3 regions of the Sphingobium sp. 3R8 genome follow, and region 1 is predicted to be linked to each of the others. Evidence: riboswitches for the same ligand, from Rfam matches in the RefSeq annotation. Region 1 holds a riboswitch; each other region holds the start of a gene.
What was found. Region 1 has a riboswitch for cobalamin ahead of cobW (cobalamin biosynthesis protein CobW). Riboswitches for the same ligand answer to the same signal wherever they lie in the genome.
Positions count from the first base shown of each region.

Region 2: it holds a riboswitch for cobalamin, as region 1 does, so the genes downstream of both, K9B33_RS14145 (TonB-dependent receptor plug domain-containing protein) here and cobW (cobalamin biosynthesis protein CobW) in region 1, are expected to answer to the same signal.
Region 3: it holds a riboswitch for cobalamin, as region 1 does, so the genes downstream of both, K9B33_RS18915 (TonB-dependent receptor plug domain-containing protein) here and cobW (cobalamin biosynthesis protein CobW) in region 1, are expected to answer to the same signal.

Region 1 is NZ_JAIQXR010000003.1:85,595-90,678, reverse strand. Features, by position in the region: gene K9B33_RS03930 (histidine phosphatase family protein) at 3-599, shown strand; cobalamin riboswitch at 663-916, shown strand; gene cobW (cobalamin biosynthesis protein CobW) at 1,176-2,210, shown strand; gene cobN (cobaltochelatase subunit CobN) at 2,210-5,084, shown strand, end outside.
Region 2 is NZ_JAIQXR010000014.1:41,175-46,258, forward strand. Features, by position in the region: gene fdhF (formate dehydrogenase subunit alpha) at 1-270, shown strand, start outside; gene K9B33_RS14135 (formate dehydrogenase subunit delta) at 281-586, shown strand; gene fdhD (formate dehydrogenase accessory sulfurtransferase FdhD) at 618-1,415, shown strand; cobalamin riboswitch at 1,485-1,699, shown strand; gene K9B33_RS14145 (TonB-dependent receptor plug domain-containing protein) at 1,864-3,702, shown strand; gene K9B33_RS14150 (ABC transporter substrate-binding protein) at 3,739-4,548, opposite strand; gene K9B33_RS14155 (FecCD family ABC transporter permease) at 4,587-5,084, shown strand, end outside.
Region 3 is NZ_JAIQXR010000023.1:17,194-22,277, reverse strand. Features, by position in the region: gene K9B33_RS18915 (TonB-dependent receptor plug domain-containing protein) at 1-765, opposite strand, end outside; cobalamin riboswitch at 915-1,106, opposite strand; gene K9B33_RS18910 (cobyrinate a,c-diamide synthase) at 1,118-2,425, opposite strand; gene K9B33_RS18905 (GMC family oxidoreductase) at 2,531-4,138, opposite strand; gene K9B33_RS18900 (PQQ-binding-like beta-propeller repeat protein) at 4,147-5,084, opposite strand, start outside.

The DNA.
Region 1 (5,084 bases):
CGATGGCGCGACGTCAACATCTCCCGGAGGTTCCGCTGGCTACATCCCTCCTTCTCCTATGCGCGGCGTCCACGCCGTCCAGCCGGATCGGCGGCTTTCCGGCGCTGGACGAGGGCCTGGACGCACGCGGCGCGCATGATGCCGCCGCCTGCCGCCTGCCGCCGGGTTTCGACAACCATGTCCTTTGCAGCCCGTCCCGCGCCGCCGCGCAGACTGCCCAGGCGATGGGGCTGGACGCCTCGGTCGAGGTGGCGCTGGTGGACATGGATGCCGGGCGCTGGACGGGCCGGTCGTTTGCGGACCTTTCTGCCGCCGAACCGGCCGCCCTGTCCGACTGGATCGCCGATCCGACGCAGGGCACCGCGGATGGTGAGACCATGGAATCGGTGCGACAGCGGGTAGGCGGCTGGCTGGACGGAATGGCGCAGTCGCCCGGATGCGTCTGCGCCATCAGCCATGCCATGACGATCCGCGCCGCCTTGGCGCACGCGCTGGGCTTTCCGCTCGTGACGACGCCTGCCATCGACATTGCGCCGCTATCCGCCGTTCGCCTGTCCTTCAACCGCATCTGGCGGCTTCAGGCGATCGCACCGCACTGAGGGCTTGCGGACGGCCCCGGCAGCCGGTATCGCCGACCGCATCCGGGGAGCCGCAAGCCCCCTTCGATGACTGATCGCGCCGGTTCCCCGCAAGGGGATTAAAATGGGAAGGCGGTGCGGGTGGCAGTCCCTCGACGAGGGCGCTCATCCAAATCCGCAGCTGTCCCTGCAACTGTAAGCGGCGAGCGCGATGCACATCGCTCCCTTTCCAGGGGAGCAGCCACTGGGCCGGACGCTAAATCCTGCGAGGCCTGGGAAGGCGTGCATTAAGCGATGACCCGCGAGCCAGGAGACCTGCCGGCGTCTGGTCGCTCTTGCTTTGGTCCAGGGGATGGCCGGGGCACGGTGAACGCCGTCTGAGCGACGAACCCATGTGGCTGGGGCCGCATCGGTGCGCGCTGACGGGCTCCATGCGCCTGCTCGTCGCCGCGCATCGACCGTTCGTTCGCGTCCGGCACGCCCCCGCCCGAGATATCGCTCAGGTGCAGCGGGGGTAGACATGGCCATTATCAGGCTCGGCGATGCCGATCGCCCCTTCGCGCGCATGAATCCCATGGCGCTTGAAGGAGAAGAAGCGTGAGCAAGATCCCGACCACCGTCATCACAGGCTTTCTGGGGGCGGGCAAGACGACGTTGATCCGGCACCTGCTGCACAATGCCAAGGGCCGCAGGCTGGCGCTGATCGTCAACGAGTTCGGCGATGTCGGCGTGGACGGCGCGCTGCTGCGCGGATGCAATGACGAGGCGTGCCCGGAGGACGATATCGTCGAACTGGCCAATGGCTGCATCTGCTGCACCGTGGCCGACGATTTCCTGCCGACCATGCTCAAGCTGCTCGACCGCGCCAATCCGCCAGACCATATCATCATCGAAACGTCCGGCCTGGCGCTGCCCAAGCCGCTGGTGAAGGCGTTCCAGTGGCCCGAAATCCGCACCCGCGCGACCGTGGATGGCGTCGTGGCGCTGATCGACGCCGATGCGGTCGCCGCCGGGCGCTTCGCCGCCGACGAAGCCGCGCTGGCGCTGGCGCGGGCGGCCGACCCCTCGCTCGACCATGACAGTCCGCTGGAGGAACTATACGAAGACCAGCTCGCCTGCGCGGACCTCGTCATCCTCAACAAGGCCGACATGGTCGATGCTGACGCGCTGACCCGGATCGAGGGCGACATAGGCAAGGATATCCGTAGTGGGGTGAAGATCGTGCGGACCGATCATGGCGCGATCGATGCCGGCGTCCTGCTCGGCCTGTTCGCCGAAGCGGAAGAGGATATCGACGCGCGGCCATCGCACCATGACGGCGACCCCGATCATGACCATGACGATTTCGACAGCTTCGTCGTCACCGGCGGCGAGATTGCGGGCGTGGATGCGCTGGTGCAGGCCATGGCCCCGTTGATCGAGGCGCATGATATCCTGCGCATCAAGGGCATGGTCGCCGTCGCCGGGCGCCCGGCACGGTTGGTCGTCCAGGCGGTCGGTCCCCGCATCCAGCATTATTTCGACCGCGCCTGGAAAGCGGAGGAGTCGCGCCTGTCACAACTGGTGGTGATCGGGCAGAAGGGGCTGAATCAGGCCGCCATCGACAGCGCCCTTCGCGCGGCCTTCGCCTGATGCATTTGCTGGCCGCTACGCCGGGAACCGTCTCCAATGGCGAGGAGGCGATCGACCTCGATCAATCGCCGGGCGAGATCGTGTTCCTGACCGTGGCGGACAGCGAGCTGGCCTGTTTCGCCCAGGCGGCGGCCCTGCTGGGTGAGGATGCGCCGTCGATCCGGCTGGTCAACCTGCTCCAGCTCAAACATCCCTATTCGGTCGATCTCTACGTCGAAAAGGTGATCGCCCATGCGCGTTTCGTGTGCGTGGTGCTGCTGGGGGGCAAGGCCTATTGGTCCTATGGCGTCGACGAGATCGCACGGGTGGCGCGCGAAAAGGGGATTGCCTTCGCCGCGATCGCTGACGGGCGCGAACCCGATCCGTCGCTCGATGCCGCCGCGACGCTGCCGGTGGCGGTCAGCGAACGGCTCCGCGACTATCTGCGGCAGGGCGGCGTCGCCAATGCGGTCGGCTTCCTGCGCCATGCCGCGCGGCTGATCGGCGCGGATATCGGCGTGCCGGACGATCCGGTGCCGGTCGCCGACGCCGGTCTCTATCTGGCGGGTATGGAACGGCCTACGCTGGACGATGTGCGGACAGGATGGCGCGCGGGACAGCCCGTCGCGCTCCTCTGCTTCTATCGCGCGCTGATGATCGCCGGTACGCTCGATGCCGTCGATGCGCTCGTCGCCGCGCTGAAGGGACGCGGGCTGAACGTCGTCACCGTCCATGTGCGGGCGCTGCGCGAGCCGTTCGCGATCGACTGGCTGCGCGGCCTGATCGCTGAAATCCGGCCCGACATCATCCTGAACGCCACCGCCTTCGCCGCTTCCTCGCCGGGCGACCGGCGGACGCCGTCGGTCCTCGAAACCGCGGATTGTCCGATTCTCCAGACCGTGTTTGCGGGGGTCGAACAGGCGAACTGGGCCGACAGTCCGCGCGGCCTTGGCCCCCGCGACCTGGCGATGAACGTCGCCCTGCCCGAGATTGACGGCCGCCTGTTCACCCGCGCTGTCGCCTTCAAGGCGGCCGAGCGTTTCGATGCCCGGACCCAATGCGGCATCGTGGTGCCGCGCGTTGCCCCCGATCGCGTCGCTTTCGTCGCCGATCTTGCCGCCAATTGGGCGGCATTGCGGCGCACGCCCGCATCGAATCGGCGTGTTGCGCTCATTCTCGCCAATTATCCCAATCGCGACGGTCGGCTGGGCAATGGCGTCGGCCTCGACACGCCGGCCAGCGCGGCCGCCATTCTCGCCGCCCTGCGCGAAGCGGGCTATCATGTCGGCGATGCGCCCCTGGACGGCGCGGGGCTGATGGCGATCCTGCTCGGCGGCGTCACCAACGCCCGCGCGTCGCTGGATCGCCTGCCCGAAGTCCGCCTGCCGGTCGGCGATTATAGCCTATGGTTCGACGCGCTGCCCGCGTCGATACGTGGCGCGGTGACGGCGCGATGGGGCGCGCCTGCCGACGATCCCTTCGTGCGCGACGACGCCTTTCATCTGCCCGCCCATCGCTTCGGCCATATCGTCGTCGCAGTGCAGCCCGCGCGCGGGTATAATATCGATCCCAAGACCAGCTATCATGACCCGGCGCTGGTCCCGCCGCATGGCTATCTGGCCTTTCATTTCTGGCTGAACCAGGATTTCGGCGCGCAGGCGGTCGTCCATGTCGGCAAGCATGGCAATCTGGAATGGCTGCCGGGCAAGGCGCTGGCCCTGTCCGACACCTGCTTCCCGGAAATCTGCGCCGGGCCGGTGCCGCAACTCTATCCTTTCATCGTCAACGATCCGGGCGAAGGAACGCAGGCGAAGCGCCGCATCGGCGCGGCGATCATCGATCATCTCACCCCGCCGCTGACGCGCGCGGAAAGCTATGGCCCGTTGAAGGCGCTCGAAGCGCTGGTCGACGAATATTATCTCGCCGCCGGCATGGACCCGCGCCGCATCCAGCATCTGAAAGCCGAGATTCTCGATCTTGCCCGGTCGCAGGGACTGGACGCCGATGCCGGGGCCGTCGGGGATGGCGATGACGCGCTCGCGGCTCTCGACAATTATTTATGCGAATTGAAGGAGATGCAGATACGCGACGGGCTGCACATCTTCATGCGATCGCCGACCGGCCGGTTGCGCACGGACTTGCTCATCGCCCTGTCCCGCACCCCGCGCGGCTATGACGAGGCGGGCCAGGCGTCGCTGCTCCGCGCCTTGGCCGACGATCTGGGCCTTGGCTTCGATCCGCTCGATTGCCGGATGGGCGACGGCTGGACCGGTCCCCGACCGGCCGTGCTGGCAGCGGTGGGCGATGCGCCCTGGCGCAGCCATGGCGACACGATCGAACGGCTCGAACTGCTGGCCGTCGCGCTGGTCGAGGGTGCGACAGCGCCCGGCCCAGCGTCGCAGGCCGTCATGCGGTCGCTGCGGCACGATCTCGCCAGCCGCGTGGACCGTTGCGGCCCCGCCGAAAAGGCTGCGTTGCTGGCTGGCCTGGACGGGCGTTTCCTATTGCCCGGTCCCTCCGGCGCGCCCACGCGCGGGCGCCCCGACGTGCTGCCGACCGGCCGCAACTTCTATTCGGTCGACACCCGGTCCGTGCCGACCGCCACGGCATGGGAGCTTGGCCGCCGCTCGGCGCAACTGCTGGTGGACGATTATCTCCAGCGCGAAGGCGAATATCCAAGGGCCATGGCGTTGTCCGCCTGGGGCACGGCCAATATGCGCACCGGCGGCGACGACATCGCCCAGGCCCTGGCGCTGATGGGCGTGCGGCCGCGCTGGGACTGGACGTCGGGCCGCGTGATCGGTTTCGAGGTGATGAAGATCGCCGAACTCAACCGCCCGCGCGTCGATGTCACCTTCCGCGTCTCCGGCTTCTTCCGCGATGCTTTCCCCGAAC
Region 2 (5,084 bases), on a different contig from region 1:
ACGCTGCGCAGCCGGGCGGGGGAGACGACCCTGCGCGCGCTGATTACCGAGCGGGTCGCGCCGGGCGTGGTCTATACGACCTTCCACCATCCCGAGACGCAGGCGAACGTCATCACCACCGACTATTCGGACTGGGCCACCAATTGCCCGGAATATAAGGTGACGGCGGTGCAAGTGATGGCGTCGAACGGGCCGAGCGACTGGCAGCAGGATTATGCGCAGCAGGCCCGGACCAGCCGCCGCATCGCGCCGCTGGAAGCGGCCGAATAGGATGACGGACATGAGCGACGACACCCATGTCATGTCCACCACGGACCGGCTGGTCTATATGGCGCACCAGATCGCCCGCAACATGGCGATGATGGGCGAGGCGAAGGCGGTAGCGGCGTTGGCCGAGCATCTGACCCGCTTCTGGGATCCGCGGATGAAGGCGCAGATCGTCGCCATCGCGCAGGACCAGCCCGAGCGCCTGTCGCCGATGGTCGCCGCCGCCGTCGCGCGCATGGCGCAGGGCAGGCCGGCGCCCGCCGTCGATGCGGCGCAGTTCAACGCGGTGGACGAGGCCGGGCATTGCGACGCCGGTTGAGCGGCGCGCCGTCCATCGCTACGCCGTGACGATGGATGATGCCGCCGCCCGCCCGCTGACTTTCGATCGCCTGACCCCGGACGGCGGGACGCAGGCGATCGACCGCGCGCTGGCCGACGAAGTGCCGGTCGCGATCGAATTTAACGGCATCGGCTATGCGGTGCTGATGGCGACGCCCACCGACATTGGCGATCTGGTGTTGGGCTTTGCGTTGGGCGAGCGGCTGATCGGGCCGGGCGACGCGGCGTTCGACGTCGATACCCATCGGACTGAACAGGGCATCGTGGCCCGCGCGACCTTGCCGCAGGACCGCACCGATGCGCTGCTGGAGCGGGTGCGGCATCGTGCGTCCGAATCCTCCTGCGGCATATGCGGGATCGAGAATCTGGAGCAGGCGATCCGGCCGCTGCCGCGGGTGATGACGACGTCGCGGGCGGACCGCGCCGCCATCTTTCGCGCGCTGGCGGCGCTGCACGATCACCAGCCGTTGAACGCGGCGACTGGCGCGGCCCATGCCGCGGCCTGGGTCGGGGCGGACGGGGCCGTCCGGCTGGTGCGCGAGGATGTCGGGCGGCACAATGCGTTCGACAAGCTGATCGGGGCGATGGCGCGGGCTGGCGCGGACTGGGACGGCGGTTTTGCGCTGCTGTCGTCGCGCTGTTCCTATGAACTGGTGGAAAAGGCCGTGCTGAGCCAATGCCCGCTGCTCGTCACCCTTTCCGCGCCGACCCGGCTGGCGGCCGCCCGCGCGGAAGAGGCCGGCTTGCCGCTGGTCGTGCTGGCGCGGCGGGACGCCATGTTGCTGCGGAGCAACAGGCCGTTGGCTTAAACCCGGTGCCGCTTGGCATCGCATCCGCTTTCCCTTAGAGCGCGCGGCGTGGGGGCGGCTTGGCTTCCCCTGCGAGATGATCGCGCCGGTGCCCGGCAACGGGCTTAATCGGGAATGCGGTGCGGGCGTGCGAGCGCCCAATTCCGTGGCTGTCCCTGCAACTGTAAGCGGATAGTGCGATGCATATGGTCGAAAGACCGGCCACTGGACCCATGTCCGGGAAGGCTATGCATCCGTGCTGCGACCCGCGAGCCAGGAGACCTGCCGGCGCTTGGTCGCTCTTGCTTTGGTCCAGGGGATGGCCGGAGCACGGTGGTTTTTCCGTCGAGCGACGCCATGCGGCCGGGGCCGCATCGGGTTGTGGACGGGATATGGCGCCATCCCTTGCTTCCGCCCGACCGCATTGCGGACGCCCCAGGCCAAGTCGCACCGGCGCCGGGGGGTATATATGTTGAAAACAGGCATTTCTCTGGTGGCGCTGATCGTGGCGACGCCGGTATGGGCGCAGGATGACGAGATCGTCGTCACCGCCACGGGTATTGCGCAGTCGCGCGACGAGGTCGGCCAGGCGATCACCGTGATCGATGCGGAGACGATCAAGACGCGGCAGGCGATCGATGTGGTCGATTTGCTGGCGACGACGCCGGGCGTGCGCTTCAACCGCAACGGATCGACCGGCGGCGTGACCGGCGTGTCGCTGCGCGGCGCGGAGACGACGCAGACTTTGGTGCTGATCGACGGGGTGAAGGTCAACGATCCCAGCGGCATCGGCGACGGCTATGATTTCGGCCCGCTGCTGACCGGCAATATCCAGCGGATCGAAATATTGCGCGGCTCCAACTCGGTGGTCCATGGCAGCCAGGCGATCGGTGGCGTGGTCAACCTGATGACCGGCGTGCCGGCCGAGGGCTTCGGCGCGAACGCATCGGTGGATTATGGCTATAGCGACACGCTGAGCGCCAAGGCGGACGTGTCGGGCACCAGCGGCATCGCCACGGGCGGCGTAGGCGCGGCCTATTTCCGCACCGACGGCATTTCGTCGGCCGCAGGCGGGACGGAGCGCGACGGGACCGAGAATATCGCGACCAACGCCAGGCTGAAGCTCAGCTTCACCGATATGCTGAGCCTGGACCTGCGCGGCTATTATATCCATGCCGACCTCGACTATGACAGCTTCTTCGGCGCACCTGCCGACAGCAGCGACGTCAGCAAGCTCGACCAATATGTCGGCTATGCGGGCCTCAACCTGGCGCTGCTGGATGGCAAGCTGACCAACCGCGCCGCCGTCACCTGGATGCGCAACGATCGCGACTATTATTTCGTGCGCGGCACCGACCCCGACTATGGCTATTCGGGCACCAACCTGCGCTTCGAATATGAAGGCGTCTACGCGCCGGTCGACCAGGCCAAGCTGCTGTTCGGCTATGAGCATGAGCGGCCGGATTATGATTTCTTCGGCTTCGGTTCGACCGCCAGCGCGAAGATCAACATCGACAGCGTCTATGCGCTGGCGATCGTCAAGCCTTTCGCTGGTTTGGCCGTGACCGGTGGCGTGCGCCATGACGACCATAGCCAGTTTGGCGGCGCGACGACCTTCGGCGCGAACGCCAATTATTCGCCCAATGGCGGCGCGACCAATGTGCGGCTGAGCTATGGCGAAGGGTTCAAGGCGCCGTCGCTCTATCAACTGTACGACAGCTTTAGCGGCAATGCGGCGCTGCGCCCTGAACGGTCCAAAAGCTATGATGTCGGGTTCGACCAGAGCCTGGACGGTGGTCGGGCGATGTTGTCGGTCACCGCTTTCCGCCGCGATACGCGCAACCAGATCAATTATGACAACGCCACCTTCACCTATGGCAATCTGGACCGCACCCGCGCCAAGGGCGTGGAAGCGTCGATCGCGCTGAAGCCGGTCGATGCGCTGACCGTCACCGGCAGCTACAGCTATGTCGATGCGCGCGACCGGTCGGCAGGGTCGGCCGATTTCGGCAATCGCCTGGCCCGCCGCGCCGCCAATGCGGTGAGCGTGTCGGCCGACTATGTCTGGTCGTTCGGCCTGTCGACCGGCGCGACGGTCACGATGGTGGGCGACAGCTTCGACAATGCGGCGAATACGCGGCGGCTGGACGGCTATGCGCTGGCCGGGGTGCGGGCCTCGATGCCGCTGGGCGCGCATCTGGAAGTCTATGGTCGCATCGACAATCTGTTCGATGAGACGTACCAGACGGCCTATGGCTATGGGTCCTATGGCCGCGCTGCCTATGGCGGCGTGCGTGTTCGCTTCTGATCGACAGGCAAGGGGGCGGGCGTGATGCCTGCCCCTTCAGCGCGGCGCGTTCAGTCGCGCCATGATGGTGCGCGCCGCCTGCACATAGGCGGGGCCGCCGCACACGGTCCAGCTTTGCGGCAGGCTGATGCGCGGAACGGCGGCGAGCGCGGGATGGTGCAGCATTTCGGTGCCCTGATCGACCACGCGGTCGGTGGCGCTTTCCACGATCAGCCAGTCGGGCCGCGCCGCCACCATTTCTTCCAGCGGCACTTGCGCCAGCGGCGGTTTGCCAAGTTTGGCGGCGAGATTGGTGAGGCCGACGCGGCGCATAAGATCATCGATCAGCGTGCCGGTGCCGGTCATATAGCCGCGCCGCTGATAATAGGCCGCGACGCCGCCACGCCTGGGACGGGGCAGGGCGGCGAGATCGCGATTCATGGCCGCGATCAGCGCCTCGCCGCGATCGACATGGCCGGTCGCGCGCGCCACCTGCCTGATCTGGTCGAGGATCGCGCCATAGCTGTCGGCGCTGGCGAGGCCGAGCGTGCGCCACTGGCCCGGCGGCGCGCCCGCCACCGCATTCGGGCCGATCGGGAAACCCAGGATCAGGTCGGGGCGGATCGCCAGCACTTCCTCCGCGGGACGGCGCAGCGTGCGAAAACCGCGCGCCCTGGTCGTCGCAGCGGACAGTTCGGGATCGCGCGCATTGCTGCTGAGCGCGGCAATCTGAACGGGATCGGCGAGGGCGAGCAGATATTGGTCGGCGCAGACGTTGAGCGAGACGATGCGGCGCGGCGCCGTGGGGGCGGCAGCGCCGGTCAGTGCGATCAGCGCGGTCGCCGCCAGAAATATCCTGCTGGTCATGCCCATCGCCTTATCAAGCATGGGCAAGGAGGCAAGCCATGACCGTGCGCCGTCATCATCCGTTGCTGATCCCCGGCCTGCTGCTGCTGGTCGTGGCGGCGGCGTTCGGATCGGTCCTGCTGGGCGCGGTGGCGATCAGTCCGGGGCGGATCGGCGCGGTGCTGACCGGCGGGGGAGACGCGGTCGCCCGCACCATCGTGCTGGATCTGCGCCTGCCGCGGATGCTGCTGGGCCTGATCGTCGGCGCGATGCTGGGCGTGGCCGGCGCCGCGTTGCAAGGCTATCTGCGCAATCCGCTGGCCGAACCGTCGGTGCTGGGCGCGTCCAATGCGGCGGCGCTGGGGGCGGTCTGCGCGCTCTATTTCGGGCTGGCGCAGCTGCATCCGATGGTGCTGCCGCTGCTGGCCATATTGACCGGACTCGTCGCCATCCTGACCCTGTTCGCGCTGTCGGGCACGGTGGAAAGCCCGCTGACGCTGATCCTGGCCGGCATCGCCGTGGCGACGCTGGCGGGGGCGGGGATCAGCCTGGCGCTC
Region 3 (5,084 bases), on a different contig from region 1:
GTCCGGAATGGCCCCGGCGCTGTCGATGTCGGTGCGCCCCTTGGCATAATAGCCGCGCATATCGATCGACACGCCCGGCGCCAGCGCGACGCCGAGCCGCCCGTTGAGCGTGCCGTTGGTGTAGCCGTCCTTCTCCTTGGCGCCAAAGCGCGGGCTGATCGCCGAGATGCCCTCCGTCGTGAAGCGGCTGCCCGAGACCTGCCAGTCGATCGCGCCCTGTCGTCCGCCCAGCGCAGCGCGGGCGCTGACGGTATCGCGCGATCCCGCCTCGATATCGAAGCTGCCTTCGATCGGGCGTTCGGCCCGCGCGGTGACGATGTTCACCACGCCACCGATCGCCTGGCTGCCCCAGAGGATCGACTGTGGACCGCGCAATATCTCGATCCGGTCGATGTCGCCGGTCATCAGCGTCGCGAAATTATAGCCGCCGCCGGTCGAGGACGGATCGGCCAGCTTCACGCCGTCGATGACCAGCACGGTCTGGTCGGCCTCCGCGCCGCGAATGCGGATCGAGGTCGCCGTGCCATAGCCGCCATTGCGGGTGAAGCTGACGCCCGGCGTGCGGATCAGCAGGTCGGACACCGCCAACGCCTGTGCGGCGTCGATTGCCGGCTTGTCGATGATGGTGATGCTCGATGCCACCTGTTCGATGGCCTGCGGCTGGCGCAGCGCAGTCACGATCACCTCGCCCGCATCATCGGCCAAGGCCGGCGTCGACAGGCCCGCCAGAAGCAGAAGGCCGCTCTTTGAAATCCAATGCATCATAATCCCCCAGTCGTTGACAGGACCGGGCGGACGCGACGCGGTGGCGATGCAGAGCGCACGCGCGCACGACATCGCCACCGTGCGAACCCGCACGGTCAGCTTGTCGTTGCGCGAGGATATCCTCGTTCGACCGGCACACCCTGTCCGGACGAAGAACGACCGCGACAGGCAGGTCTCCTGGCTTGCGGGTCAATGCCGTATTCGAAGCGCCTTCTCGGAATCATCGATTCCAATGGCTTGTGCCTCGATGGCTCGCCGCTCACAGTTGCAGGGGCAGCCGGGGTCTTTAACCCCGTTCCCTTTTGATCCCCTTGCGGGGAACCTGACGCGCAGCCGCCCTAATCGACTTGGATCAGGCGATCAAGTGGAAGAAGCCACCGGTCACCTGGCCCGCGCGGTGGCCCGCCGGAGGGAGGGCCTGCCCCTCCGCATCGGCCATGTCGGCCAGCGGCTCGCCCTCGCTGGCGGTGATGCTGGCATAGTGGAACTCATGACCCAGCAATAGCTGCCCGACAGAGGCGAAGCTGGTGCCGTGCCGCAGCCGCGCGCTGCGATAGCCCAATGTTCGGCGCCTGCGCGCAAAACTGGTATCCATCGGCAACAGGCCCGCCATCGGGTGGACGATGCCGTCGCCATCCTCCAGCGTGCGGCCCAGCACCATATAGCCGCCGCATTCGCCATGCACCGGCCGGCTCTGCGCAAAGGCGCGCAGGCCGTTCAGGAACTGGCCATTGGCCGCGATCCGCGCAGCATGGAGTTCGGGATAGCCGCCGGGCAGCCAGCAGGCATCGCAATCGGCGGGCGGCGATTCGTCCGCCAGCGGAGAAAAGAAGCGCAGCTCCGCGCCGGCCGACCGCCACCAATGTACGATATGGGGATAGAAGAAGCTGAAGGCGGCGTCCCTGGCGACGGCGATCCGCTGCCCCGGTGGCCGGATGCCGGGCGGTTGCGCCGGCACGTCTGTCGTAGCGCCGGCCGCCGCCTGGATCGCATCCAGATCGCATTGCGCCGTCACCCGCGCTGCGATCGCGTCGATTCGCCGTTCCAGTTCCTCCGTTTCGCCAGCCTGCACCAGTCCCAGATGGCGGGACGGCATGGCCAATCCCTCGTCCGTGGCCATCGCACCCAGCAGCGGCAGGCCGATACGCGCGAACCCATCCTCGATCATGCGGACATGGCGCGTGCTGGCCACCTTGTTGGCGATCACTCCGGCGATGGCCGGCGCGCCGGGAAAAGTCGCGCAGCCATGCGCCACCGCCGCCACCGTCTGCGCCGCTGCGCGGGCATCGACGACCAGCAGCATCGGCCAGCCCAGCAGCCGCGCCACATCGGCCGACGCGCCCGAACGACCCGGCGCCCGCGTGCCGTCATAAAGGCCCATCGCGCCTTCCGCGACGACGAGTTGGACAGTTGTAGCGACGTGCGCCGCCAGCCCCTGCAGCATGGTCGGCGCCATGGCGAAACCGTCCAGGTTAATCGAGGGCCGGCCGGTCGCGGCTTCGTGAAAGGCCGGGTCGATATAGTCGGGTCCGCATTTGGCACCCTGCACGCTCAGGCCGCGATCGGTGAAGGCGCGTTGCAGGCCAATCGTCACCATCGTCTTGCCCGCGCCCGACGCCGGGGCGGCGATCACCAGTCCCGCGCCCAGTCGCGGCGTCACGACGTGCGCCATACCGGCAAGGGGGCGATGGCATCCACGAAGAGGGCGGCGCGATTCGGTGTCATGCCCGCCTTGTGGCAAAGCAGGCCCCGCGCCGCCAGCGCGTCAATTGCGGCGGAGGCGCCTCAGCAGGTGATCCGCGCCCTTGTCGCCGATCATGATCGCGGTGGCGTTGGTATTGCCGGCGGGAAGGCTGGGCATGACCGAGGCGTCGGCGACCCACAGCCCCTCGACGCCGATGACGGCCAGATCGGCGTCGACCACCGCCAACGCATCGTCGCGCGCGCCCATCCTGGCCGTGCCGACCGGGTGATATAGTGGGATCGATGCCATGCGCACGTAGGCGCGCAACTGTTCCGGGTCGGTCAGCCCCGAGCCGGGGCGTAGCTCCCCCCTTATATGTGTCGCAATCGGTGTCTCATGCAAGATCGAGCGGGCGATGCCGATGCCCTCGACGATCTGCTCGATATCATCGTCGCTGCCCAGTTGCCGATGTTCGATTTTCGGCGGCGCGAAGGGGTCGGCCGAGCGCAGACTGATCCGCCCACGATGGCTGGGCCGCATAAGCCCGACCAGGGTCGAGACCGACGGCGTCTTGCGCAGCATCAGCCGGCCCTGTTCGTCGAAATCGAAAGCGAAGGCGGCAAAGCTGATCTGCAGATTGGGCGCAGGCAGGTCCGGCCGGCTCTTCACGAAGGCCTGGGCGTGGCCGATCGCCGTGGTCAGCGCGCCGCGACGCGACAGCGCGTAGCGCAGCACCTGCCACGCCCCGCGCAGCCCCTGCGCATCGCTGTTGAGCGTCCGCACATCCACCTCGTTCACGACATGGGTGCCCACATGGTCCTGAAGATTGGCGCCGACGCCGGGGAGGTCGCGGACGACCTCTATCCCATGGGCGCGCAGATGGTCGGCCGGGCCAATACCGGACAGCATCAGCAGGCGCGGCGTGTTCATCGCCCCGGCACTCAGCACCACGCCATGGCGCGCACGCAGCGTCTTTTCAACGCCGTCCTGCCAATAGACGATGCCGACCGCGCGACCTGCCTCGATCAGGATGCGCAGCAATTGCGCCCCCAGCATTATGGTGGGCGCCTTGCCACTGCGCCGCTCGTGCAGATAGCCCCGCGCCGCGGAACAGCGTGTGCCGCCTCGCTGTGACACCTGCACATAGTCGACGCCCTCGGCGTTCTGCCCGTTCAGATCCGACGAGCGGGGGATGCCCGCCGCCTGCGCCGCTGCGATCCACTGGTCGGTAATCGGATAGCGCGCGCGCCCTTCGGACACCGCGATCGGTCCACCAGTGCCGCGCCACTGGTCGGCGCCGCGCTCATTATCCTCCATCCGCCGGAAATAGGGCAGGACCGATTCATAATCCCATCCCGCCGCGCCCTGCCGCGCCCATTCATCATAGTCCCAGCGATGACCGCGGATGAACATCATGCCGTTGAGCGCACTGCCACCGCCCAGCATCTTGCCCGCCGGCCAGATATCGGCCCGGCCACCCAGCGACGGGTCCGGCTCGACCTGATGGCACCAGTCATAGGCGGGATTCTGCACGATGGCGCTGGTAAGCGCGGGGATGCGCGACCGCATATGCCGGTCGGTCCCGCCCGCCTCGATCAGGGTGACGGACAGGCCCGCATCGGCCAGCCGCCCGGTCATCGCGGACCCGGCCGAACCGCCGCCCACGACAATGATGTCGGTGTCTTCCATGGTCGTTCCTAGAAATTGGACATGATGGCGGCGCTGGGCGCGTCGAGCGGCTTGCGGGCGGCTTTCAGCTTCAACTCGCGCTCCCGCAACGGCCCCTGTTCGGCGATCAGCCACGCGTGAATCGCATCGGCATCCTCCACGCCCAGCAGGTCGTCCCAGCGTGGCATCCCGCCCGGCAGCAACAGTCCTTCCCGCACGATCTGATTGAACATGTCATGCGTGCCTGGCTGCATCCGCCGCAGGTCGGGCGCAGTCGAGCGTAGCTGGTTGCTGTGGCAGATGGCGCAATTCTGGAAAAACAGCCCCTGCCCCTTGGCGATCATCGCTGGCGTCACGCCGGGCTTTTGCGCGGGCGGTGCGGAGGCCACCTCCACGGGTGGTAGCGGCGTTGGCTGCGCCACCGGTCCGCCGTCCAGCTTGAACACCAGGATGCGGTTGGCATTGCCGTTGCGATAGGCGGCGGAATAGCGCGGCACATAGCCCCAGCCGCCGCCGCCGAAGCCAGCCGCGACCGCGATATATTGCACGCCCTTCACGCGATAGGTCATGGGCGCGGCCATGATCGAAGTGCCGGTGTCGATTGCCTTGATGAGCTTGCCGTTGTCGGCGTCGCGGACCATCAACTTGCCGCCGATCGTGCCGTGGACGATGAGGCCGGACGCGGTGGAGAGCATACCCATCCGGTCCTGCCACCCTTCGGTCGGCACCGCCCAGCGGGCCTTGCCGGTCAGCGGGTCGATCGCGCGCAATTCCGACGAATAAGGCTTGTCCTTCACCCACTGCATTTCGGGCAGCTTTTCCACCTGTTCACGGATCGCGGGCGGCAGGGTCGGCAGCACGGCCTGCAATTGCGGGGTGAAGATGAGCGTCGTCTGGACATTGAGCGCCTTGGGCCGCCGCGCTTCCGCCGGGGTGCCGGGGGGCACGGTGAACATCAGGTTCCCCA